4 regions of the Streptomyces sp. NPDC091376 genome follow, and region 3 is predicted to be linked to each of the others. Evidence: riboswitches for the same ligand, from Rfam matches in the RefSeq annotation. Region 3 holds a riboswitch; each other region holds the start of a gene.
The links. A riboswitch is a leader RNA that binds a small molecule or an ion and turns the genes downstream of it on or off. The one in region 3 is predicted to bind cobalamin.

Region 1: linked by a shared signal. The riboswitch ahead of ACIQMR_RS18905 (CoA-acylating methylmalonate-semialdehyde dehydrogenase) and the one ahead of ACIQMR_RS34975 (hypothetical protein) in region 3 are both predicted to bind cobalamin.
Region 2: linked by a shared signal. The riboswitch ahead of ACIQMR_RS01365 (prenyltransferase/squalene oxidase repeat-containing protein) and the one ahead of ACIQMR_RS34975 (hypothetical protein) in region 3 are both predicted to bind cobalamin.
Region 4: linked by a shared signal. The riboswitch ahead of cobN (cobaltochelatase subunit CobN) and the one ahead of ACIQMR_RS34975 (hypothetical protein) in region 3 are both predicted to bind cobalamin.

The regions. Positions count from the first base shown of each region.
Region 1 covers NZ_JBIVUF010000008.1:79,139-84,849, reverse strand. The annotation lists gene ACIQMR_RS18915 (enoyl-CoA hydratase/isomerase family protein) at 1-387, opposite strand, end outside; gene ACIQMR_RS18910 (acyl-CoA dehydrogenase family protein) at 384-1,532, opposite strand; gene ACIQMR_RS18905 (CoA-acylating methylmalonate-semialdehyde dehydrogenase) at 1,538-3,061, opposite strand; cobalamin riboswitch at 3,242-3,416, opposite strand; gene ACIQMR_RS18900 (hypothetical protein) at 3,478-3,654, opposite strand; gene ACIQMR_RS18895 (hypothetical protein) at 3,736-4,128, shown strand; gene ACIQMR_RS18890 (hypothetical protein) at 4,115-5,041, opposite strand; gene ACIQMR_RS18885 (secondary thiamine-phosphate synthase enzyme YjbQ) at 5,116-5,538, opposite strand; gene ACIQMR_RS18880 (putative leader peptide) at 5,631-5,711, shown strand, end outside.
Region 2 covers NZ_JBIVUF010000001.1:307,885-313,595, forward strand. The annotation lists gene ACIQMR_RS01355 (energy-coupling factor transporter transmembrane component T) at 1-509, opposite strand, end outside; gene ACIQMR_RS01360 (SCO2322 family protein) at 506-1,216, opposite strand; gene ACIQMR_RS01365 (prenyltransferase/squalene oxidase repeat-containing protein) at 1,216-2,478, opposite strand; cobalamin riboswitch at 2,589-2,723, opposite strand; gene ACIQMR_RS01370 (MBL fold metallo-hydrolase) at 2,782-3,834, opposite strand; gene ACIQMR_RS01375 (1,4-alpha-glucan branching protein) at 4,118-4,792, opposite strand; gene ACIQMR_RS01380 (RNA polymerase sigma-70 factor) at 4,934-5,711, opposite strand, start outside.
Region 3 covers NZ_JBIVUF010000027.1:52,705-58,415, reverse strand. The annotation lists gene ACIQMR_RS34990 (YcaO-like family protein) at 1-551, shown strand, start outside; gene ACIQMR_RS34985 (LLM class F420-dependent oxidoreductase) at 598-1,620, shown strand; gene ACIQMR_RS34980 (MATE family efflux transporter) at 1,617-2,978, shown strand; cobalamin riboswitch at 3,323-3,467, shown strand; gene ACIQMR_RS34975 (hypothetical protein) at 3,616-5,118, shown strand; gene ACIQMR_RS34970 (hypothetical protein) at 5,115-5,711, shown strand, end outside.
Region 4 covers NZ_JBIVUF010000002.1:360,690-366,400, reverse strand. The annotation lists gene ACIQMR_RS05980 (precorrin-2 C(20)-methyltransferase) at 1-1,365, opposite strand, end outside; gene ACIQMR_RS05975 (precorrin-8X methylmutase) at 1,362-2,003, opposite strand; gene ACIQMR_RS05970 (cobalamin biosynthesis protein CobG) at 2,000-3,328, opposite strand; cobalamin riboswitch at 3,362-3,497, shown strand; gene cobN (cobaltochelatase subunit CobN) at 3,534-5,711, shown strand, end outside.

The DNA of each region.
Region 1 (5,711 bases), on a different contig from region 3:
CTCAGTGACGACGCGGACGCTGCCATGCGCGGAGATGCCGACACCGCCGCCCATCACAATCCCGTCCATCACGGCGACGTACGGCTTCGGGTAGCGGGCGATCCGGGCGTTGAGGCGGTACTCGTCGCGCCAGAAGGCGGCCGAGGCGCTGCCGTCGCCGTCGCGGGCGTCGTCGTGAATGGCCCGGATGTCACCTCCGGCGCACAGACCGCGCTCCCCCGCACCGGTGACGACGACCACCTCGACAGCCGGGTCGTGCTCCCACTTCGTGAGCGCCTCGTCGATGCGCAGCACCATCTCGTGGGTGAGGGAGTTCAGGGCCCTGGGGCGGTTGAGGGTGATGTGAGCGGCGTAGCCGCTCCTTCGGAACAGGACGTCGTCGCTCATCCGAACGCCTCCGTCAGACCGCGGGCCACGATGACGCGCATGATCTCGTTGGTTCCTTCCAGGATCTGATGGACCCGCAGATCGCGGACGATCTTCTCGATGCCGTACTCGCTCAGGTAGCCGTAACCGCCGTGCAGCTGGAGCGCGCGGTCGGCGACCGAGTAGCCGGTGTCAGTGGCGAACCGCTTCGCCATCGCGCACAGGTACGGCGCCTGCGGATCGCCCCGGTCGAGTGCCTGGGCGGCCTGCTGGACCAAGGCGCGTGCGGCGGCGAGTTCGGTCGCCATGTCGGCGAGCCGGAAGCGCAACGCCTGGGCATCGAGGAGCCGGGCGCCGAACGCCTCCCGGTCGGCGAGGTGGGCCAGGCTGCGGTCGAGGGCGCTGCGGGCGCCGCCGAGTGAGCAGGCCGCGATGCCGAGCCGGCCGCCGTTGAGACCGTTCATCGCGATACGGAAGCCCTCACCCTCACGGCCGAGGAGCCGGTCGGCGGGCAGGCGTACACCGTCCATGGCCACCTGGCGGGTGGGCTGGGCGTTCCAGCCCATCTTCCGCTCGTTCGGCCCGAAGGAGAGACCGGGATCGTCCTTGTCGACCACGAACGCGGAGATCCCGTCGACGCCCTCGCCGCCCGTGCGGGCCATCACGACGTACAACTGGGAAGCCCCCGCGCCGGAGATGAACTGCTTCACGCCCGTGAGCACCCAGTCGTCACCGTCTCGTACGGCACGACTCGCCAGGGCCGCCGCGTCCGAACCGGCGCCCGGCTCGGTCAGACAGTAGCTGGCAAGGTCCTCCATGGCGCAAAGACGCGGCAGCCACCGCTCGCGCTGGGCGTCGTCGCCGTAACGGTCGATCATCCAGGCGACCATGTTGTGGATCGAGAGGTAGCCCGCGATGGACGGGCAGCCGGAGGCAAGGGTCTCGAAGACGAGGACGCCATCGGAACGGGTGAGGCCGCTTCCCCCGGACTCCTCACGGACGTAGACGCCGCCGAGGCCGAGGCCGGCCGCCTTGCGCAGTACGTCGACGGGGAAGTGCTTGTCGCGGTCCCAGTCCAGGGCGTGCGGGGCGAGGTGGTCCTGGGCGAAGTCGAGCGTGGTCTCCACGAGGGCCTGCTGGTCCTCGGTGAGCAGAGTGCTGGTCATGTCGCTCAACCCATCGTGGGAATCGTGAAGCTCGCGCCTTCGCGGAGACCGGCGGGCCAGCGCGAGGTGACCGTCTTCGTCCGGGTGTAGAAGCGGATGGCGTCAGGACCGTGCTGGTTGAGGTCGCCGAATCCGGAGCGCTTCCAGCCACCGAAGGTGTGATAGGCGACCGGCACCGGGATGGGCACGTTGACGCCGACCATGCCGGTGTTCACGCGCCGGGTGAAATCACGGGCGGTGTCGCCGTCCCGGGTGAAGATGGCGACGCCGTTGCCGAAGGTGTGCTCGCTGGGCAGGCGCAACGCTTCCTCGTAGTCGGCGGCGCGCGCGACGCACAGCACCGGCCCGAAGATCTCCTCCTGGTAGATGCGCATCGCGGGCGTGACCCGGTCGAAGAGAGAGGCACCGGCGAAGAAGCCGTTCTCATGGCCGGGGAGGACGAAGTCCCTTCCGTCCACGACAAGTTCGGCGCCTTCCTCGACTCCGAGGTCGACGTAGGAGCGGACCCGGTCGACGGCGTCGCGGCCGACCAGGGGACCGAAGTCGGCCTCGGGGTCGTCGCTGCGGCCGATCCTCAGCGAGCCGATGCGCTCCTTCAGCCGGGCCACGAGCGCGTCGGCGGTGTCCTCGCCCACCGGGACGGCGACGGAGATCGCCATGCAGCGCTCCCCCGCCGAGCCGTACCCGGCACCGATCAAGGCGTCCACGGCCTGGTCGAGGTCGGCGTCCGGCATCACGATCATGTGGTTCTTCGCGCCGCCGAAGCACTGGGCGCGCTTGCCGTTGGCGGCGGCGGTCGCGTAGACGTGCGCGGCGATCGGCGTCGAGCCGACGAAGCCGAGAGCCGCCACGCGCGGGTCTTCGAGGAGGGTCTCGACGGACTCTCGGGCGCCGTTGACGACGTTCAGGACCCCGGGCGGGAGGCCGGCCTCCAGGAACAGCTCCGCGAGCCGCAGCGGAACGGACGGATCCCGCTCGGACGGCTTGAGGATGAAGGCGTTTCCGCAGGCCAGGGCCGGAGCGGCCTTCCACAGGGGGATCATCGCGGGGAAGTTGAACGGTGTGATCCCGGCGACCACGCCGAGCGGGGCGCGCAGCGAGTGGACGTCGATGCCGGTGCCGGCGTTGTCGGTGAACTCGCCCTTGAGCAGATGCGGGATGCCGGCGGCGAACTCCACGACCTCCAGGCCGCGCTGGATGTCGCCGTGCGCGTCGGCGATCGTCTTGCCGTGCTCGGCGGACAGCAGCCGGGCCAGATCGTCCTTCTCCTGCTCCACAAGTTGCAGGAACCGCATCAGAACGCGGGCGCGGCGCTGTGGATTCCACTCCCCCCACGCACCCTGCGCCTGGGCGGCGTCGGCGATCACCGCCTCGGTCTCGGCCCGGCTCGCCAGCGGCACCAGGGCCTGGACCTCGCCGGTGTTGGGGTCGTACACCTCGCCGTAGGACCCCGATGTTCCCGGGGTGTGCTTGCCGCCGACGAAGTGCGTCAACTCGCGCACGGGGGCGCGTTCATGCTCGCGGACCATGACTGCCTGCTCTCGTCAGGAGGGATCCGAGGATGGCGCGCCGGCCTCGCACACGCACGCGGGTGGCGTACGGGTGCCGGGGGCGCGAGATCGCGTATGGCCGGAGCCCCGTCAGACGACAGGCTCACCAGGGTCGTGGGTACACACCGGTGCCATGCGTGTCAGCTCCATCCTCGTGGACAACACGGAACACCCCACGGCCGGTATCCTGACTCCCGGATCAGCGCGCGCCGTCCGCCTTCCCGACATCCAGCTCGTCAGTGGCGTATCGCTCGACGACGTACTCCCCGGTCACAGTGGCGGGACCGTCCCGGATTCACACCGGCTTCCCTGCACCGCGGGCTTACCTCTCGAATATATAGTTGGACGTCCTAGTAAATCCAGTGCTGGGGGGTCATCCGCCAGAAGTCGGCTGGTCAGCGTGATTCGGAATCCGCCGTCCGAGGGTCAGCGAAGCGCACCGGCGCACGGAAGCGGGCCTTGCGCGCGGCCCGGCGGAAGGTGGTCAGCACCGCCGGCCCGGCGAGCAGGCCCCACTGCCCTTGGGCCAGCTCGTTCACGATGCGCAGGCCCCGTCCACGCTCGACGAGCAACCCGCCTGCCTCCTCGACCGGTTCGGGATCCGACGACGTGTCACCGCGGTAGAGGCCCGCGGGGAGCAGAGGGTCCCTGTCATGAATCTCATGTATCTGCCGGCGGCCGAGCGGACATGCACCTCGTACGGGCCGCACGCGTGCTCGTACGCGTTCGCCACGAGCTCCGAGACGGCCAGGGCGCCGTCACTGACGACGTCCCCGGACAGCCGTGGGTCTCGCGGCGCACCCCGGCGATCCGGCTCCCGATCGACCAGCTCGGGCGCACGGAGCGCGACAGGCATCCCGTATCTCGCGCCCGAGGTCCAGCTCTTCTACAAGGCGAAGGCGACCCGGGACAAGGACGAGACCGACTTCGAGGCGGTACTGCCGCTGCTCGACGCTCCGGCACGCGCCTGGCTGGCGGATGCGATCAAGGTGATCGCGCCCACCCACCACTGGCTCCGGCGGCTCCTGCCGCTCAGCCGAACGTGAGCAGCGGCACGTCGTAGAGGTCGGGGTTCCGGGGCCAGGTCATCGTGGGCGACGTGACCTCCACGATCAGCAGCTCGCCGAGGAACTGGACCTTGGCGCTGAGGAGGTGGCTCGTCCTGCCGTCGGCGGACTGAGCCCTCAGGCCGGCGGAGACGTGGATGTGCGGAAGTATCCCGCCGGTGGCGGGGTCATGGGCGAGAGTGCCGGCGCCGAACGCCTCGACGTTGGTGACGTACGTCTTCGCCCAGCTCCCTCGGTCCGTACCCGTGAGGCGATGACAGCCCGGCGCCCGGGAGAGGGCGAAACCGTCGGTGTGGGCGAAGCCTCCGTCGCCGGTGACCCAGGTGCGGATGCCGACGGACTCCATGAGGGCGATGGCGAGGAAAAGCAGAACGCGCTCGTACGCCGGCGAGGAGGCGACCGCCGTCTCGGGGACGCAGAACCCCCGGCCGCTGGTACCGCCTGGACGCCGGGGCGCCATTCGTTCGAGGTAGCGGTACTTGTGCCGGAAGAACAGCCAGGTGGCGGCCTCCTCACCGCGCGGTTCCCTGGTCCAGAAGACGGGTGCGTCGCCCAGGTGGTCACGGTGGCCCAGGATGTACCGGGCCGCGGTCTCCGAGCCGATCAGCATCGTGGACACTTCGGTCAGGCCGTGGTCGGAGGCGAGCGGCGAGCCTGGGGAAGCGGTGAGCGAAGCCAGCGAGGTGTGCAGGACCTGGTCGTCGCCGAGCAGGGCCGCCTCGAATCCCGACATGGCCCACAGGATGCCGTAAGTCAGGTCGTCCAGTTCGTACGCGGCCGGGACGTCGACCGGGTCGGAGGCGGTGCCGCGTACGCCGCTCGGCCTGGCGTCGACGACGAACTGCCGGACTGCCCCGTCCACCGTGCGGTTCGCGACGACGAGCGCGCGCATCGGCATGGTGCGCCAGGCGTCCAGCTCCGGGCGGAAGTCGAGTCGCAGGATGTCCTCGAGGAAGGAGGCTGCGATCAGCCCAGGAAGCTCAACCGCACTTGACGGTTGCCTTTGTCTTTATTGGTGTCGACCAGACAGACCGACTGCCAGGTGCCGAGCTCCAGCCGGCCGCCGATGACCGGCAGCGTCGCGTGCGGCGGCACGAGCGCGGGCAGGACGTGGTCGCGGCCGTGGCCCGGGCTGCCGTGGCGGTGCTGGTAGCGGTCGTCGGCGGGGAGCAGGACGTGCAGTGCGGCCAGCAGATCGTCGTCGCTGCCCGCGCCGGTCTCGATGACCGCGATCCCCGCGGTGGCGTGGGGCACGAACACATGGAGCAGGCCGTCGCGACCGTCGGCGGTCTCGTCGAGGAATTCCGCGCACTCGCGCGTCAGATCCGTCACGGCCTCCGCCGTGCCGGTGGCCACGTTCAGAACTCGGGTGGTGAAGGCGTCGGGCATACCTCCATCCTCTCGCCCATCCCGCAGGATCGCGCGTCCGCAGTACGAGACGGCGTTGACCGGTGGCGGAACCGGTCGCTACGTTCTGCGCCATGTTGCGTACAGCCCTGCTCACCACGCGCGGTCACATCGACCTGCTGCGGGTGGCTTCCGCCGCGTGTCGTCGCGGCTGC
Region 2 (5,711 bases), on a different contig from region 3:
GGCAGCGGCACTTCGGGCAGGGTGAGGAGGATGTGCGTCCCGGGGATCGGTGAGCCGAGGACGGCGGAGAAGACGAGCCGGATGGCGATCACGGCGAGGCCCAGCTTCACGAAGGCGCCGTAGGACCGGGCCCAGGGCGCGTCGGTGCGGCGCGCGGCGACGACGTATCCCGCGACGCCGACGAGCAGCCCGAGGAGGAGCGGGTTCGTCGTCCGCGACGCGGCGACGGCGAGACCGAGCGCCCACACCCACCACGCCCCGGCATGCAGTGCGTTGCTCCGGCCCGCCTCGGGCGCGCGCAGCACTCCGCCGTGGGGCGTCCGCCCCCGGGGGCCGCCGTGACGCGCGGCGTCACCGTCCTGGCCGGGACGGCCGCCGAGTCCGACCTCGGACTTCGGACGGGCCTCGTACGTACGGCGGGGACCTCCGTCCTCGGACGCCGCACGGGCTGGGTGGGGTGGCGGGTCCCCGTCCCCGAGCGGGGGACGGGCCCGCGGGGGCGGGGTCATCCTCGGCGGCGGGACTGCCAGAACGCCGCCGCGCCCAGTGCGAGGACCGCGGCGACGCCCGCGAGGACGCTCAGCGACGGGCCGCCGTCGCTCTCGTCGGCAGACGACGACGAGGACGAGGACTCGGACTGGGACGCGGACGTGGCCGGCGCGGAGTCCGAGGACTCCGGCGACGCGGGCGCCCCGGCCGAGACCTGTTCGCCGCAGCCCGTCCCCGGGTATCCGGCGATCGCGCACAGCAGCGCGTCCGCGTTGTAGCGCAGAGGCTTGGCCACCGCGGCGAGCGCCTCGGCGCTGCTCGCGTCCGTACGCACCTGCGCGCAGCCGGTGCGCGGCGAGACGGGCGGGGTCTCGCCGGACGGCGCGTCCGTGGCGCTGCCGAAGTCGATGACGACGCCGACCCGCTTGGTGCCGGGCTTCGCGGGTGTGTCCGCGCACAGCGCGGCGAAGCCCGGGGCGGTGCGGGGCTTCGCCGAGTCCTGCGAGTCCGCGCTGACGGAGAAGCGGAAACCGTCCACCGTGCCGTCGGCCGGCCTGGCCGTCGCCGGGCCCTGGGTGGCGTACGCCCAGGACCCGCCGTCGGACTGCCAGAACGACCAGTACCGGTAGCCCGCCGCCTGCGCCGCCCCCGCCGCACCCAGCACCGTGACGACGGCGACGAGTGCGGCGCAGAGCGCGAGGACGAGCGCGGCCGGTCGCCCGCGCATCACTGCTGCTTGCTCTTGCGCCGGCCGCTGATCAGGATGCCGATCCCGGCGCCCGCCGCGACACCGGCGCCGATGAACCACCAGATGCCGGCGCTGTCGCCGCTCGTGCCCGACTCGGAGTCGTCGGCCTTCGCCTGCGGAGCCGCCGGCGCGGTCGTGGAGACCGGCGCGGGGCCGGTCGCGTTCAGCTGCTGGACCAGGTCCGCGCCGCCGAAGTCACGCGGGTCGGCGCCGAAGGCGTGCACGGCGAGGATCAGCTGCGCGTACGCGGCCGGGCCCGCCCCCTTCGCCCAGGCGGCGGAGTTCTGCTCCAGCCACCGTATGGCGTCGGACGCCTTGTCGGAGTGTCCTGCGGCCGACAGCGCGAGCACCGCGTCCGCCGTGTTGCCGAAGTCCGGCTTCGGGGCCGGGTCGGTGGCGCCGGGCAGCGGAGGCGAGTCCAGGTGACCGGTCTTCGCCAGCGCCTTCGCGAGGTACGCGGCGCCGTTGCGCGCGGACTGCTCGGGGGTCGCCTTGGCGGGCGTGGCGCACCGAGGCTCGCCGCCCGGCTTCGGTCCGGCCAGGATCATGCCCCGGCCCAGTCCGGCCAGTACGCCCGCCGCGGTGGCGTCGCCGTTCGCGAGGAGCTTGCCCGCCTTGTCCGGCTGGTAGGCGAACGCGCCGCCGCCCGCCGTGTCCGCGCACGGGATGGCGAACGAGACCAGCGCGTCGAACGGCGTCTTCCCGCTCTTCGACCTCAGCTCGCCCGGCCTCGCCTTCGCCGAGGCGAAGGCGCTGATCACGATCGAGGTGGAGTTGGCGTCGGAGGGCATGCCCGGGTTGTAGCTCCAGCCGCCGTCCTCGTTCTGCACGGACTTCAGCCAGCCGATGCCCTTGTTCACGGCGTCCCGGTGTCCGCCGAGGGCGCGCAGGGCCTGCACCGCGACCGCGGTGGCGTTGGTGTCCAGCATCGTCTTGGCGTCGCACGGCTTGGCGACGTCGGCACGGTACGAGGCGAAGCCGCCGTTCGCGCACTGCTGCCCGGTCAGCCAGTCGACGGCCTGGTCGGCGGGCACGGTCTTGACGACGTCCTGCGCGAGCAGCGCCAGCGACTGCCGCCACACACCGTCGTACGTCGGGTCCTGCGTGCCGTACAGCCCGGTGGGGAGCGCGGCCGAGGGGGAGGGGGACGGAGCGGGGGCGGCCGTCGCGGCCGGGGCACCGGCCACGCAGAGCACGGCGGAGGCGGCGGCGAGCGCTGCTGCGCTGCGGCGAACGGACATAGGGGGCTGGGCCTCTCCTGCGGGGAGCCGGGCACAGGCACGCATAGGTACCAGGCTCCGGCCCCGTATTCCTCGACGGTGCCTGCCAACGGGCCGGTCCCGATGGCACGAGCCGGTCACGGCCGGTACGAGGCGTTCCGACTCGCCGCCTGGCAGGGCGGCTCACGGTTGCGGGTCAGTGCCGGATTTGCACCGGCTTTCCCTCGTACGGGTGTGATGACGACTCGCACACTCTACCGGTGCGTATCCGGGACCCCCGGGGCTGCCCCTGGGGCTGCCCGTGAGCCGGTGGAGTCCGCAGGGTCAGCCGGTCGCGGTCGCGGTCGCGACGTACGTCACCGGCTCGCTGCCCGCCACCGCTTCCGCCCGCCCCAGTTTCACCAGCCGGCGCAGATGGGCCTCCGCCTCCGAGACCGCGATGTTGCGTGAGCCGTACGGGATCCGGTCCCAGGGACGGTTCCACTCCATGCGCACGGCCAGCTGCCACGGGGTGAGGGGGGTGGCAAGGAGCGACAGCAGTCCGGTGAGCCGCTCCTCGTGGTGGGCGAGCAGTTCCCGGACCCGGCCGGAGGCGTCGGTGAAGGCGTGCTGATGGGCGGGGAGCACCTCGGCGACGCCCAGGCGCCCGACGCGTTCCAGGGAGTCGAGGTAGTCGCCGAGGGGGTCGGTGACCGTGGAGTCGTCGGGGTCCTCGTAGAGGCCGATGTGCGGACTGATGCCGGGCAGCAGATGGTCGCCGGAGAAGAGCCGGCCGTGACCCGGGAGGTTCGCCGGGTGGTCCTCCTCCAGGTGCAGACACACATGCCCGGGAGTGTGACCGGGCGTCCATATCGCGCGCAGCCGCCGCCCGGCGAGGTCCAGCAGCTCACCGGGGACGATCTCCCGGTCGGGCAGTGCCGCCCGCAGCCCGGGCAGGGTCCGCATCCGCCCTTCGTCGCGGGCGGCGCGCAGCGGGGCGAGGTGCTCCTCGGGCGCCCCGACGGCGGCGAGCTTCCCGGCCAGGTAGTCGAGCCAGGCCCCGGGCCGTGCGTCCCGGGTGCGGCGTACGACGTCGATGTCGGCCGCGTGCATCGCGATCCAGGCACCGGACGCCTCGCGCACCTGACCGGACAGCCCGTGGTGATCGGGGTGGTGGTGGGTGACGACCACCCCGTGGACGTCGGCCGTCGCGATCCCCAGCGCGCCGAGACCCTCCGTGAGCGCGGTCCAGGACGCCGGATCGTCCCAGCCGGTGTCGACGAGGACCGGGCCGCGATCGGTGTCGAGGACATGGACCAGGGTGTGTCCGAGCGGGTTGTCCGGGATGGGGACCTGAAGGGACCAGACGCCTCCGCCGTGCTCCGTCACCTGTGGCATACGTCCTCGTCTCCCCTGAGCGGCACGGCCGTTGCCCACTATAACGAGAACTGATGCCCCGTCAGAACGGGTCGGAGTCGTTCGCCGGAATCCCCGGCTGCCCCCGCGCGCGCCCCGCAAGCCGTGCCGGACACCGCGACCGCGCCGCTGTGCCCCGCCGCCCAGTAGACGGTCCGCTCCGCAGTTGTCGCGGCTCGCGCCACGACCGGCCGGCGCGCAGGTACTCATGCGTGTCTGAGCACTCCGTACCGCGGGCCGGCCCGGCGCCGCCCTGGCCCCCGGGTCAGTGCGCCTCGGCCCGGCGGCCGGTGTGCAGGACCGCGAAGAGCCCCGTTTCGCGGGTGCCGTCCGGCAGGTGCCAGGCGCCCGCGATGTGGCCGGTCGCCCCGTGCGGAGGGAGGGTCGGGTCGTCCGGGGCAGGTCGCAGGACTCGGTGCAGGCGGAGGGTCATGCCGTGCGGTGCGGGCAGCTCGGTGCTCTCCCGGTCGTCGGCGGCTGTGCCGGCCACGTCCGTGGAGAGGGCGCCTTCACCGGTGTAGGAGCGGGTGACCTCCCGGTCCGGGACGTCACTGACGTTCTGGTCCTGGGCCTGTACCCGGCCGTCGATCAGGGCCGTCAACTGGGCGACCAGCACGGGGTCGTGGCAGCCGTCGTAGGCCCAGCGCCGTCCCAGCACCCCGTGTTCCATGGTGCCGATGAGAGCGTGCTCCGCGCCGGCGAGCGGGGCACCGCGATAGGTGAGCGGGACCAGGTAGGCGGTCGGGTGGGGAGTTGAGGCATCGGTGACCACCATGAACTCGATCCCGACCTCGCCCTGCGGGTCATCCAGCCGGAAGCCGCCGGCCTTGGCCAACTCCGGTTCGCCCGCCCCGCCGCAGTACCACGGGCGGGACGGGAGCCAGGAAGTGAGCAGTTCCAGCTTGGTCGGCTTGAGGGTGGTGCGGTGGATGACGGCCATGCCGAAGGTTCTCCTCCATCACGCGGATACGAGCCCTCACACCTTGCCATCCGCGCGGCTCCGGGGGAGCGGTTCTCCATCCGGCATGAACGCCGCGGTCGACCGTGTCGCGGGGGACGGTCGGGCGACGGTCGGGGACGGTCAGCGGGACGTGAGGGGGGTTTCGGACTCGACGCGGGTGAGCTTCTCGGGATTGCGGACGTAATAGAGGCCGGTGACGCGGGCGTTCTCCACGCGGAAGGCCAGCACACCGTCGATCACGCCGTCCAGGCGCAGGACGAGTCCGGGGTTGCCGTTGACCGTGGTGGACTCACTGGTGAAGGCGCCGCCGGCCTTGGCGAGGCTTCCGGCCATGTAGCGGAGCACCTTGTCGGCGCCGACGACCGGCCGCAGGGCCGCCAGCTTGAGGCCGCCGCCGTCGCTGACGAAGACCACGTCCGGGGCGAGTACGTCGAGCAGACCCTGGAGGTCCCCGGTCACGAGCGCGCGCTGGAACGAATGCAACGCTGCCCGGGCCTCTTCCGGGGAAACCGGTGTGCGCGGCCGACGGGCGTCGACGTGCCGGCGGGCGCGGTGGGCGATCTGGCGTGCGGCGGCGGGGCTCTTGTCGATCGCGGCCGCGATGTCGTCGTAGCCGATGTCGAAGACCTCGCGCAGCACGAAGACGGCGCGTTCGGTCGGTGAGAGGGTTTCGAGGATGAACATGAGTGCCAGCGACAGGTTCTCGGACAGTTCGATGTCCTCGGCCACGTCCGGCGCGGTCAGCAGGGGCTCGGGCAGCCAGGGGCCGACGTAGGCCTCCTTGCGCCGTTTGAGGGTGCGCAGCCGGTTGAGCGCTTGCCGGGTCGTGATCCGTACGAGGTAGGCACGCTGGTCCCGCACCTGCGCCAGGTCGACCTTGACCCACCGCAGCCAGGCC
Region 3 (5,711 bases):
CCGAAGCCGTCGGCATGCACGAGACCGGTCTCGAACTGCTCGCGCACGAGGGCGACTTCTGGACCGCGGTCCGCTCCGGCCGCATCGGCCACCGGCCCTACCGGCCGCACCGCCACGACCGCGCATACCTGCGGGACTTCCGTGCCGACTGGCGTGACGTCAACGACGTACGACTGCACCTCCAGGTGTACCTCGACCCACGGACGCAGGGATCCCGCCTGGACCGCCTCCGCGCCCCCGGCACCGCCCGGAACACACCTCCCGCCCCCGACGGCCGTGGGCACCGTGAACCGGCCGGCATGGACGACCACCTCCGCATGCTCGCCGATCAAGGACTGCGGGCCATCGCCGTGGACCTGACCCCGCCCCAGGTGAGGGCCGCGGGATTCCACGTCGTGCGCGTGCTGGTGCCCGGGTTGACCTGCAACGCCCCGGCCGCTTTCCCGTTCCTTGGCGGCCGCCGGCTGTACCACGAGCCCGTCGCCCGCGGCTGGCTGCCCAGACCGCCCCGCGAAGGCGAACTCGTCCGCGCGCCACTCCCGTTCTCCTGATCGCACCTCGTCCCGCAGTCACCGGCACACGACAAGGAGCCACTGCATGCGTCTCGGGCTGGCCCTGGGCTACGGCGGAGAACCCGTCGAAGAGATCCTCCCCATCGTCCGACGAGCCGAGGACATCGGCGTCGACTCCGTCTGGAGCGTGGAGGAATACGGCCCCGACGCCGTGAGCGTCCTCGGCTACCTGGCAGCCGTCACCCGGCGCATCGCACTCGGCACCGCGGTGATGCAGATCCCCGCACGCACTCCCGCGGCCACCGCCATGACCGCCATGACGCTGGACATGCTCTCCGGAGGACGCTTCCAGCTCGGCCTGGGGCTGTCCGTGCCCTGGATCGTCGAGGGCTGGCACGGCCGCCCCTACGACAGACCGCTGCGGCGCACCCGCGAGTACGTCGAGGTCGTCCGCAAGGCGATCGCCCACGAGGAGCGCGTCGAGCACGACGGCGAGCTCTACCCGCTGCCCTACCGCGGGCCGGGCTCGAGCGGCAGCGCACGCGCCGTGAAGTCCGACATGACCCCGCTACGTCCGCACATCCCTGTCCACTTGGGCGCGATCGGCCCCCGCAACGTCGCACTGACCGGAGAGATCGCCGACGGCTGGTTGGCCGGGATGTACGCACCCGAGCACGAAGCGGCCCTGACCCGCCCGCTCGACGAAGGACTCGCCAAGGCCGGCCGCACACCCGACGACATCAAGATCAACCCGATCCTCTATGTGGCACGCGCCGACACGATCGAAGAGGGCCGCGACAAACTGCGACCCCTGTTCGCCCACCTGATCGGTGCCGTAGGACCGGGAGGACGTAACACCTACTTCGACGTGGCCTGCCAGATGGGCTACGAAGGCCCCGCCCGGACCGTTCGCACCCACCTGACCGACGGTCGCAAGCGCGACGCCGTGGCCGCCGTACCCGACACACTGCTGGACCAGGTCGCGCTGCCGGGACCCCTGCCCGCCATCGTCGATCGGATCCTCGCCTGGAAGGATTCCCGCGTCGACACCCTCATCCTCCTCGACCGCGACCCCGAGCTGCTGGAAGCCGCCCAGGCCGCCCTGTGAACAACCCGGAGCACCCGGCCGCGAGCCGCGCCGTGGACACCCCAGAACCACCGACCGTGCGCCGTGTGTGGACCCTCGCGTGTCCGCTGCTCATCGCCGGTGTCACCCAGATCGCCCTCAACCTGGTGGACACGGTCATGCTCGCCCGGCTGTCCACCCGCGCGCTCGGTGCGTTCGCGCTCGCCGCGCCCGTGTACCTCATCGCCCTGATCGTCGTACGCGGCTGGGCCACCGCCGTCCAGGTCCAGGTCGCCCGGTGTCACGGTGCCGGGCGGCACGAGGACGTCGCCCGTGTCGTACGGGCCGGGCTGGTCATGTCCGCCGGTGCCGGGGTGGCCATCGGTGCCGTCCTGTTCGCCGTCGCCCCGACGGCACTGACCGTGCTGGGCGCTCCCGACGACGTCATGGCACCGGGCACCGACTATCTGCGCCTGGTGGCGTTCGCCGTCCCCTTCGCCGCCGTCTCCTTCACACTCCAGGCCGCGTGCGCGGGTATCGGCGCCACGCGTGCCGCGATGCACACCGCGCTGCTCGTGAACGCCGTCAATCTGCCCCTCGGACTGCTGCTCATCTTCCGCGCCGGTCTCGGAGTCACCGGCGCTGCCCTCGCCACGTTCGCCGCCACCGCCGTGGGAACGGGCTACCTGGCCCTGTACTGCCGCACCAGGCTGCCGAGGCGTACCAAGGGCGCGCACGATCCACCGGGCACCGCCAAGGAACTGTGGCGGATCGGCTGGCCCGAGATGAGCACCCTGGGCATCGGTTACGTCAACGAAGCGCTGATGGCGGGATTCGCCGCCCGCATGAGCACTCCCGACCTGGCCGCCTACCGGATCGTGGACAACCTCACCCTCATCGTCTTCACCTTCCTGGCCTCCGCCTCCACCGCCATCACGATCCTGGCCGGCCAGGATCTGGGCGGCGGTCGTCACGACCGCGCGGTGGCCTGGCGGAAGGCCGGCGCCCGACTGCTCCTGCTGATGCTCGCCCTGCCGTCCGCCGCCGCACTCGTCATCGGCCGCCCGCTGCTCGCGTCGGTGACCGATGATCCCGAAGTTCTCGACAGGGCTTGGTCGGTGACACCGCTGGCGCTGCTCAGCCTGGCGCCTTTCGCGATCGCCATGTCGTACGCCGCCCTGCTGCGAGCCGCAGGCGACACCCGAACCGTCATGATCGCGTCCGTGACCAGCGACTACACGCTGCTCATCCCGCTCGGCTGGCTCCTCGGGGTCCACGCCGGGCTCGCACTGCCCGGGCTCTACCTGGCCTGGACGATGTTCGGGGTCCTCTACGCCATCCTTCTCCTCCCGCAGTACAGACGCCGATTCACGTCGAGCGCGCCGGCGCCACCGCCGTGACTTCCGACGTCGGCCACGCGGCGCTGCGTCGGGTCACCTGCGGCGGTGGATCGGGCGCGAAGCGCCACCGACTCTCCGGCGCGGCCGAGCCGGTACGCGTGGCGCAGCTCCCAGCCGAGCGCCGCAGGGGACGGCGCGTGGCCGCAGCATCAGTGACTGCCCTCGGTGGAGGCGGCGACCGGGATGCTCAGGGCCGTGCACGACAGGGACAACCGCCGCACAGACGATCCCCCGGGCCGCTCGCCCTCAGAATTGCGCAGCGGCGGGCGACGGGGCATCGGCGGATGTGGCGCGTACCGCAGCGGGAGGGGTGGCCGCGTTCGCACAAAGGCGCATATGATGCGGCCGATCCGTCTGCGGGCGGACGTACAACTGAATGCGTACGCAACTGGGGAAAGCCGGTGTGAATCCGGCGCTGACCTGCAACCGTGAGCGGAAGAGCACTACTTGCCGCGAGCCGGAGCACCCACTGCGTACGTGCACTGCTTCTCACTGTCATGGTCTGCAGCGTGGAGCCCGGCAACTGCCTCCCGGGCCCTGCCGTATTCGGTTTCCGAATTCCGAATGCGCGCAAGGGTCCTTTTTGTGACAGCGTCCCGGGAGCCCGTTGCCGGCCCTCATCGAAGGGATCTGTGCCATGGTCGGCGTCAGACCACCGGTCAAGGTTGCCGCCGTTCTCGGTGCCGGGGGCTCGTTCCTCGCCGCGGGCCTGATCACCCTCAGCCCCAACGCGTTCGCCGAGCCGCGACCGGACGCCGCGACCGCCGCCGCTCGCTGGCAGGCGGGCGAGCTCGACAACGGCGCGATACCCGGCTTCTCGCCCGGGATGTACGACTGGGGCCTGACCGTCGACACCCTCATCGCGCTCAAGGCGACCGGTGCGGACGAGGAAGCGGCCGACAAGGTCGTGGACACGCTCAAGGTGCACGTGCGCGACTACAACAGCTACGACGCCTGGAGCGAGCCCGGCCAGCGGGTGGCGGGTGCCACCGCCAAGCTGTTGTACGCGGCCGTCGTCGCGGGGGAGGACCCGGCCAAGTTCGGCGCGTACAACCTGCGCCAGGAGACGCTGGACCTCATCGCCGGACCCGACGCGGGGCTGGAGGAGGGCCGGCTGAAGGACAAGGTCCTCGACGGCAACGACTACAGCAACACATTCGGCCAGTCCCTGGCCGTTGTCGGCCTTGCGCGCAGCGGTGACGTGCCGCAGAGCGCCGTCGACTTCCTGATCGACCAGCAGTGCGCGGCCGGTGGCTTCCGCCTCTACCCGTACGCCTTCGGCAGCGGCACGGTCTCCGGGGACTGCGACGCGCAGGGCGCCGAGGCGGTGCTCGACCCGGACTCCACCGCCATGGCCGTACAGGCACTGCTCGCCGCGGCAGCGGACGGCGCGGAGGGCGCCGCCGCGGCGGCGAAGAAGGGCGGTGACTGGCTGGCGGGCATCCAGCACGACGACGGTGCGCTGATCGGCTCAGGACCCACCGCATTCCCCAACGCCAACAGCACGGGCCTCGGGGGCCAGGCGCTCGCCGCCACAGGCCACCAGGCAGCGGCCGACAAGGCGGCCGACTGGATCGAGGCACGCCAGATCACCTCGTCCAACGCCGGCGCCGCGTCGGCGGAGACCGGCACCATCGCCTACAACGACGAGGCGCTGGCCGGGGCACAGGCCGACGGCATCCCCGACTTCCAGCGCGACCAGTGGCGCCGCTCCACACCGCAAGCAGTGCTCGCGCTGGCGCAGATCCCGCTGGCGGAGATCGGCCTCACCGACCCGGGGCCGGGCCCTGACCCGAGTGGCGACCCGAGTGGTGACCCCTCGGGTGACCCGAGCGGGGACCCGTCCGACGGCCCGAGTGGCGATCCGTCGGGCGACCCGAGCGGGGACCCGTCCGACGACCCGAGTGGTGACCCGTCGGGCGACCCGAGCAGTGCCCCGTCCCACGACGGATCCGGCAGCCCGATGCCCACGGCCGGCACCACCACCATCCCGAACAACCCCGTCCCCAGTGGCGGGAGCGGCCCGCTGGCCGGCACCGGCAGCAGCGCACTGGTCCTCGGGAGCGCCGCAGCGGCGCTGACCGCCGCCGGATACGCCGCCTTCCGCGTAGCCAAGCGCAGGCAGGGGGCCCACACATGACCGCCACGGCACCGAAATGGCACAAGCTCCGCTCCGGAGTGCTCGCGCTCGCCCTCACATTCGGCTCGGCCGGGATCGGCATGGTCACCGCGCCCGCCGCGTACTCCATCGACCACAGCAAGGGCACCCCGGGCTACTGCCCGAACGCCAACGGCGTCACTGTGATGATCGACTTTCAGGAGCTCGGCGGAACGACCATCATCCGCTGTGCCCCGGGCGACCAGGCCACCGGTCACGCCGCGCTGAAGAACGCGGGGATCCGGATCGCCGGCACCAACCGCTGGGGCGAGGCGTTCATCTGCCGCATCGAGGGCAAGCCGGGGCCGGAGAGCGAGCCGTGCATCGACACGCCTCCGGCGACCGCCTACTGGTCGTACTGGCACGCCCCGAACGGCGGCAACTGGACGTACAGCCAGTGGGGCGTGATGAACCGCAAGCCGCCGCCGGGCAGCTTCGAGGGCTGGTCGTTCTCCAAGAACAAGACGTCCACCACCAATCCGCCGCCGCGGATCGCGCCGGTACGGCCCACGAGCAGCCGGCCGCCGGGCTCGGGCGGATCCGGAAACTCCGGCGGTTCCGCCACCGGGGGCTCG
Region 4 (5,711 bases), on a different contig from region 3:
GATCCGTACGCTCTCCTGCGGACCGCCCACGTCGCGGGCGACGACGACCGGGGTGTCCGCGGCCCGATGGGCCAGGAGGACCTCGCGGGCCTTCGCCACCTGCCAGTCGCGGCTGCGCGAGCCCGGGTTGTAGAGGGCGAGCACGAGGTCGGCCGCGGCCGCCGCGCGCAGGCGCTCCTCGACGACCTCCCACGGCTTGAGCCGGTCGGAGAGGGAGATCGTGGCGTAGTCGTGGCCCAGCGGGGCCCCGGCCCTGGCCGCTGCCGCGTTCGCCGCGGTGACGCCCGGCAGGACACGTACGGGCACGTCCGCGTACGCCTCCTGGGAGGCGACCTCCAGCACCGCCGTGGCCATGGCGAAGACCCCGGGGTCGCCGCCCGACACCACGGCCACGCGCCGGCCCCGCCTGGCCAGGTCCAGTGCGAACTCGGCGCGTTCCGACTCCACCTTGTTGTCGGAGCCGTGGCGCCGCTGGCCCGCCCGTTCCGGCACCCGGTCGAGGTAGGTCGTGTAGCCCACCAGGTCGTCGGCGCCGGCCAGCGCGCCCCGCGTCTGCGGCGTCAGCCACAGCGGCCCGGCCGGGCCGGTGCCGACGACCACGACCTCGCCCCGGGGACGCGCGGCGGGAGGCACGGCGTCGACACGGCTCGGCAGCACCGCCACCGAGAAGTACGGCACCGACTCCGGGTCCACGTCCGCCAGCCGCTCCGTGCGCTCGCCGTCCATCGTGGCGCGCTCGACGTACCGCGCGTCCTCCAGCCGCCCTGCCCGGTCCAGCGCGCGCCGCACGGCGGGGAAGGTGCGCCCCAGCTTCATCACCACCGCGGAGTCGGTGGCGGCGAGACGGGCCGTCAGCTCCTCCTCGGGCAGTGTGCCCGGGATGATCGTCAGCACTTCCTCGGCCTCGCACAGCGGCTCCCCGAGCCGTGCGGCGGCCGCGCTCACCGAGGTGACCCCGGGGATCACCTCGGTCGGATAGCGATGGGCCAGCCGCTTGTGCATGTGCTGGTACGAGCCGTAGAAGAGCGGATCGCCCTCGGCGAGCACGGCCACGGTCCGCCCGGCGTCGAGGTGCGCCGCGAGCCGCTCCGCCGCCTCCTCGTAGAAGTCGTCGAGCGCGCCGCGGTACCCGCCGGGATGGTCGGTGGTCTCCACCGTGATCGGGTACATCAGCCGCTCCTCGATGTGGTCGGAGCGCAGGTGCTTCGCCACGATGGAACGCGCGATGGACCGGCCGTGGCGGGCACTGTGGTACGCCACCACGTCGGCCTCGGCGATGACTTCGACCGCCCGCAGAGTCATCAGGGACGGGTCGCCGGGACCCAGCCCGACTCCGTACAGTCGGCCGGCCTGCTGCGTGCTCACTCTGCCTCACTCGCTATCGCGTTGATCGCCGCCGCGGCCATGGCGCTGCCGCCGCGCCGCCCCCGTACCACCAGGTGCTCGATGCCGCCGCCGTGTCCGGCGAGGGCGTCCTTGGACTCGGCGGCGCCGATGAAGCCCACCGGGACGCCGATGACGGCCGCCGGGCGGGGCGCTCCCTCGCCGATCATCTCCAGGAGCCGGAAGAGAGCGGTGGGCGCGTTGCCGACGGCGACGACCGAGCCCTCCATCCGGTCGCGCCACAGTTCGAGGGCGGCGGCGCTGCGGGTCGTTCCGAGGTCCGCGGCGAGCGCGGGCACGGACGGGTCCGACAGCGTGCATATCACCTCGTTGTCGGCGGGCAGCCGCTTGCGGGTGACACCGCTCGCGACCATCTGCGCGTCGCAGAGGATCGGCGCACCGGCGCGCAGGGCCGCGCGGGCGCGGGCCACGACAGCGGGCGAGTACACGAGATCGCGGACGAGGTCGACCATGCCGCAGGCGTGGATCATCCGCACCGCGACCTGGCTGACGTCGGCGGGCAGCGCGGCGAGGTCGGCCTCGGCGCGGATCGTGGCGAAGGACTGGCGGTAGATCTCCGCGCCGTCCTTCTCGTAGTCGAACACTGTGGTCTCGCTCATTTCGTCGTACTCGTACGGTCCTGGGCCCGGGTGTCGGTCCGGTCGGCGGCAGAGGCAGGGGTCTGGGCGGAGGCGTGGGCGGAAGTGGAGGTGGTGCCGGAGAACGGCTCGGTGACGCGGTACGTGCCGTCGGCCGTGGCCACGACGTCCACGTAAGCGCCGTGGGGCCGGCCGCAGCGGCGCTCGCAGCCGGACCAGTACACCGGCGGACCGCCGTGGCGGGCAGCCGTGCCGGCCCGTACGCCGGCCGTCGCGTCGGCCCGTACGTCGGCCAGCGACCTGGCGCACCCGGGGCGGCCGGTGCAGGCGCCGACCCCGTACCAGGGGGAGCCGGCGTCCGTGACGAACCCCGCGTCGGCGAGCCGCCCGAGCCGGGCCCCGGCCACGTCCCGGCTGCCGAACCCGGGCACGACGACCCCGCGCCACGGGGTGAGCCGCACCTCGCCGCCCGGAGCGGGGAGAAGGTGCCGCAGTTGTGCGACGCCGAGCCGCCCGAGCGGCGCGGCCACGGAAAGGGACCAGCCGCCGGGCCCCTTCACGATCCCCGGCAGAGGTCCCGCCCGCACAGCCTCGACGGTGTCGCGGACGCGGGGCTCCGGGGGCCGGGCCTCCGCCGGGACGCCCGCTCGCTCCAGGTGCGCCCCCAGTGCCGGCTCCCGGTCCGCCGGCAGTTCCCGTACCCGCCACGCGCCCGTGTCCGACGCCGCTTCCAGGAAGGCGCCCGCAGCCGCCAACGCGGCCCGCGCCGCGTCGTCCGCGCGTACGCGGAAGGCGGCGGCGCCCACCCGTAGGACCGCCGAACCCTCCGCCTCTGCGAGCAAGGTCACATCCGCGCCGAGTCCCGCCACATCTCCCCGCCCGTCGTCCAGGGCGAACAGGAAACGGCCCGAGAGCCGCGCCGCCCGGCCGCTCGCGCACAGCAGCGCGTCCAGCTCCCGCGCCCACAACTGCACGTCGCCACAGCCGAGTCCGTCGAGTCCGGCCAGCGGCGAGGCCACGACATTGCGCACCCGCTCATGGGTGTCGGACGGCAACAGGCCGCACTCCCGCAGCAGCCCCGCGAGCTCCGCACCGCATCCCCCGGCGAGGCCGCGCAGTTCCACGTTCCCCCGGGACGTGATGCTGACCGCACCGTCGCCCAGTCGCTCCGCCGCATCGGCCAGCACCATGAGCTGACGCGCCGTCAGAAGTCCGGCGGGTACGCGGAGTCGGGCCAGTGGCCCGTCGTCCGCCGCGTGCAGCCGCAGCGCGCCGGGGCAGGCGTCACCTCGGTCCCGTATGCGAGGTTCGCCCGGGTCCGCCGGGGTTGTGGGTGTGGGCGGCATGGCCGCGAGCATACCCACGGCGCAGGCAGCCTCTACTATGCAGACGGCACAGGGTCCCAGGACCCTAGGGAGGAAGCCCGGTGAGAATCCGGCGCGGTCCCGCCACTGTGAACCGGGCCTCGACTTGGCGGCCGGGTGAGTCAGGAACTCCCGCCGACGACGACCACCCGGGGCGCGGAAACCCCGAGGAAGGCCTGCGCACGCGATGACGCACGCGACGACGCCCCCGGCGACGCCCACGATCCTGCTGCTGTCGACCTCCGACACGGACCTGCTCAGCGCCCGCGCGGCCGCGGGACCGGTTCCGTACCGCTTCGCGAACCCCTCCCGCCTCCGCCTCGACGAGCTGCCCGAGCTCCTCGAGGGCACCGCCCTCGTCGTCGTACGCCTCCTCGGCGGCATCCGCGCCTGGCAGGAGTGGATCGACGCCGTGCTCGCCCACGACCGGCCCGTCGTCGTGCTCACCGGCGAACAGGCTCCGGACGCCCAGCTGATGGAGGCCTCCACCGTCCCCATCGGCATCGCGGCCGAGGCGCACGCCTACCTCGCACACGGCGGCCCGGACAACCTGGAGCAGCTCGCCCGGTTCCTGTCCGACACGGTCCTGCTCACCGGCCACGGCTTCGAGCCCCCGGCTCCCGCCCCCACCTGGGGTCCCCTCGACCGCGTCCCGCGCGGCACGACCGGCCCCACGGTCGCCGTGCTCTACTACCGCGCCCACCACATGAGCGGCAACACCGCCTTCGTCGGCGCCCTCTGCGACGCCATCGAGGACGCGGGCGGCCAGGCCCTTCCCCTCTACGTCGCCTCGCTCCGCGCCCCCGAGCCCGAGCTGGTCGACCGGCTCGGCGGCGCCGACGCCGTCGTGACCACGGTCCTCGCCGCCGGCGGCACCAGGCCGGCCGAAGCACAGGCCGCCGAGATGGAGGTGACGGTGCGAAGCGCCGCCGTTCAGGGTGGTGATGGGCGACGGGCGGGCGACGAGGCATGGGACGCGGGCGCGCTCGCCGCGCTCGACGTGCCCGTGCTCCAGGCGCTGTGTCTGACCGGGTCGCGCAGCGCCTGGGAGGAGAGCGACGAGGGCCTGTCCCCGCTGGACGCCGCCAGCCAGGTCGCCGTGCCCGAGTTCGACGGGCGGCTGATCACCGTCCCGTTCTCCTTCAAGGAGATCGACGAGGACGGCCTCCCGGCCTATGTCGCCGACCCCGAGCGCGCGGCCCGCGTCGCCGGGATCGCGGTACGCCACGCCCGGCTCCGCCACATCCCGAACGCCGAGAAGCGCCTCGCGCTCGTCCTCTCCGCGTACCCGACGAAGCACTCCCGCATCGGCAACGCGGTCGGCCTCGACACCCCCGCGTCCGCCGTCACGCTGCTGCGCCGACTCCGCGACGAGGGCTACGACTTCGGCGCCGAGGAGATCCCCGGTCTGTCATCGGGCGACGGCGACGAGCTGATCCGCGCGCTCATCGAGGCGGGCGGCCACGACCAGGACTGGCTCACCGAGGAGCAGCTCGCCCGCAACCCGGTCCGCATCCCCGCCGCCGACTACCGGCGCTGGTACGCGACCCTGCCCGCGGAGCTGCGCGAGCACGTCGAGGAGCACTGGGGTCCCGCGCCCGGCGAGATGTTCCTGGACCGCTCCCGCAACCCCGAAGGCGACATCGTCCTGGCGGCCCTGCGCCGCGGGAACCTCCTGATCGTCATCCAGCCGCCGCGCGGCTTCGGCGAGAACCCGATCGCGATCTACCACGATCCCGACCTGCCGCCCTCGCACCACTACCTGGCCGCCTACCGCTGGATCGCGGCCGCCGCGTCGGACGGCGGCTTCGGCGCCGACGCGATGATCCACCTCGGCAAGCACGGCAACCTGGAGTGGCTGCCCGGCAAGAACGCCGGACTGTCCGCCGCCTGCGCGCCGGACGCCGCACTCGGTGATCTGCCGCTGGTCTACCCGTTCCTCGTCAACGACCCGGGCGAGGGCACCCAGGCCAAGCGCCGGGTGCACGCCACCCTCATCGACCATCTCGTCCCGCCGATGGCCCGCGCAGACTCCTACGGCGACATCGCGCGCCTGGAGCAACTGCTCGACGAGTACGCGCAGATCTCCTCGATGGACCCGGCGAAGCTCCCCGCCATCCGCGCCCAGATCTGGACCCTGATCCAGGCCGCGAAGCTCGACCACGACCTCGGGCTGGACGACCGCCCCGACGACGACGGCTTCGACGACTTCCTGCTGCACGTCGACGGCTGGCTGTGCGAGGTCAAGGACGCCCAGATCCGCGACGGTCTGCATGTCCTCGGCGGCGCCCCCACCGGTCCCGAGCGGGTCAACCTGGTCCTCTCCATCCTCCGCGCCCGCCAGATCTGGGGCGGTGCGACGGCC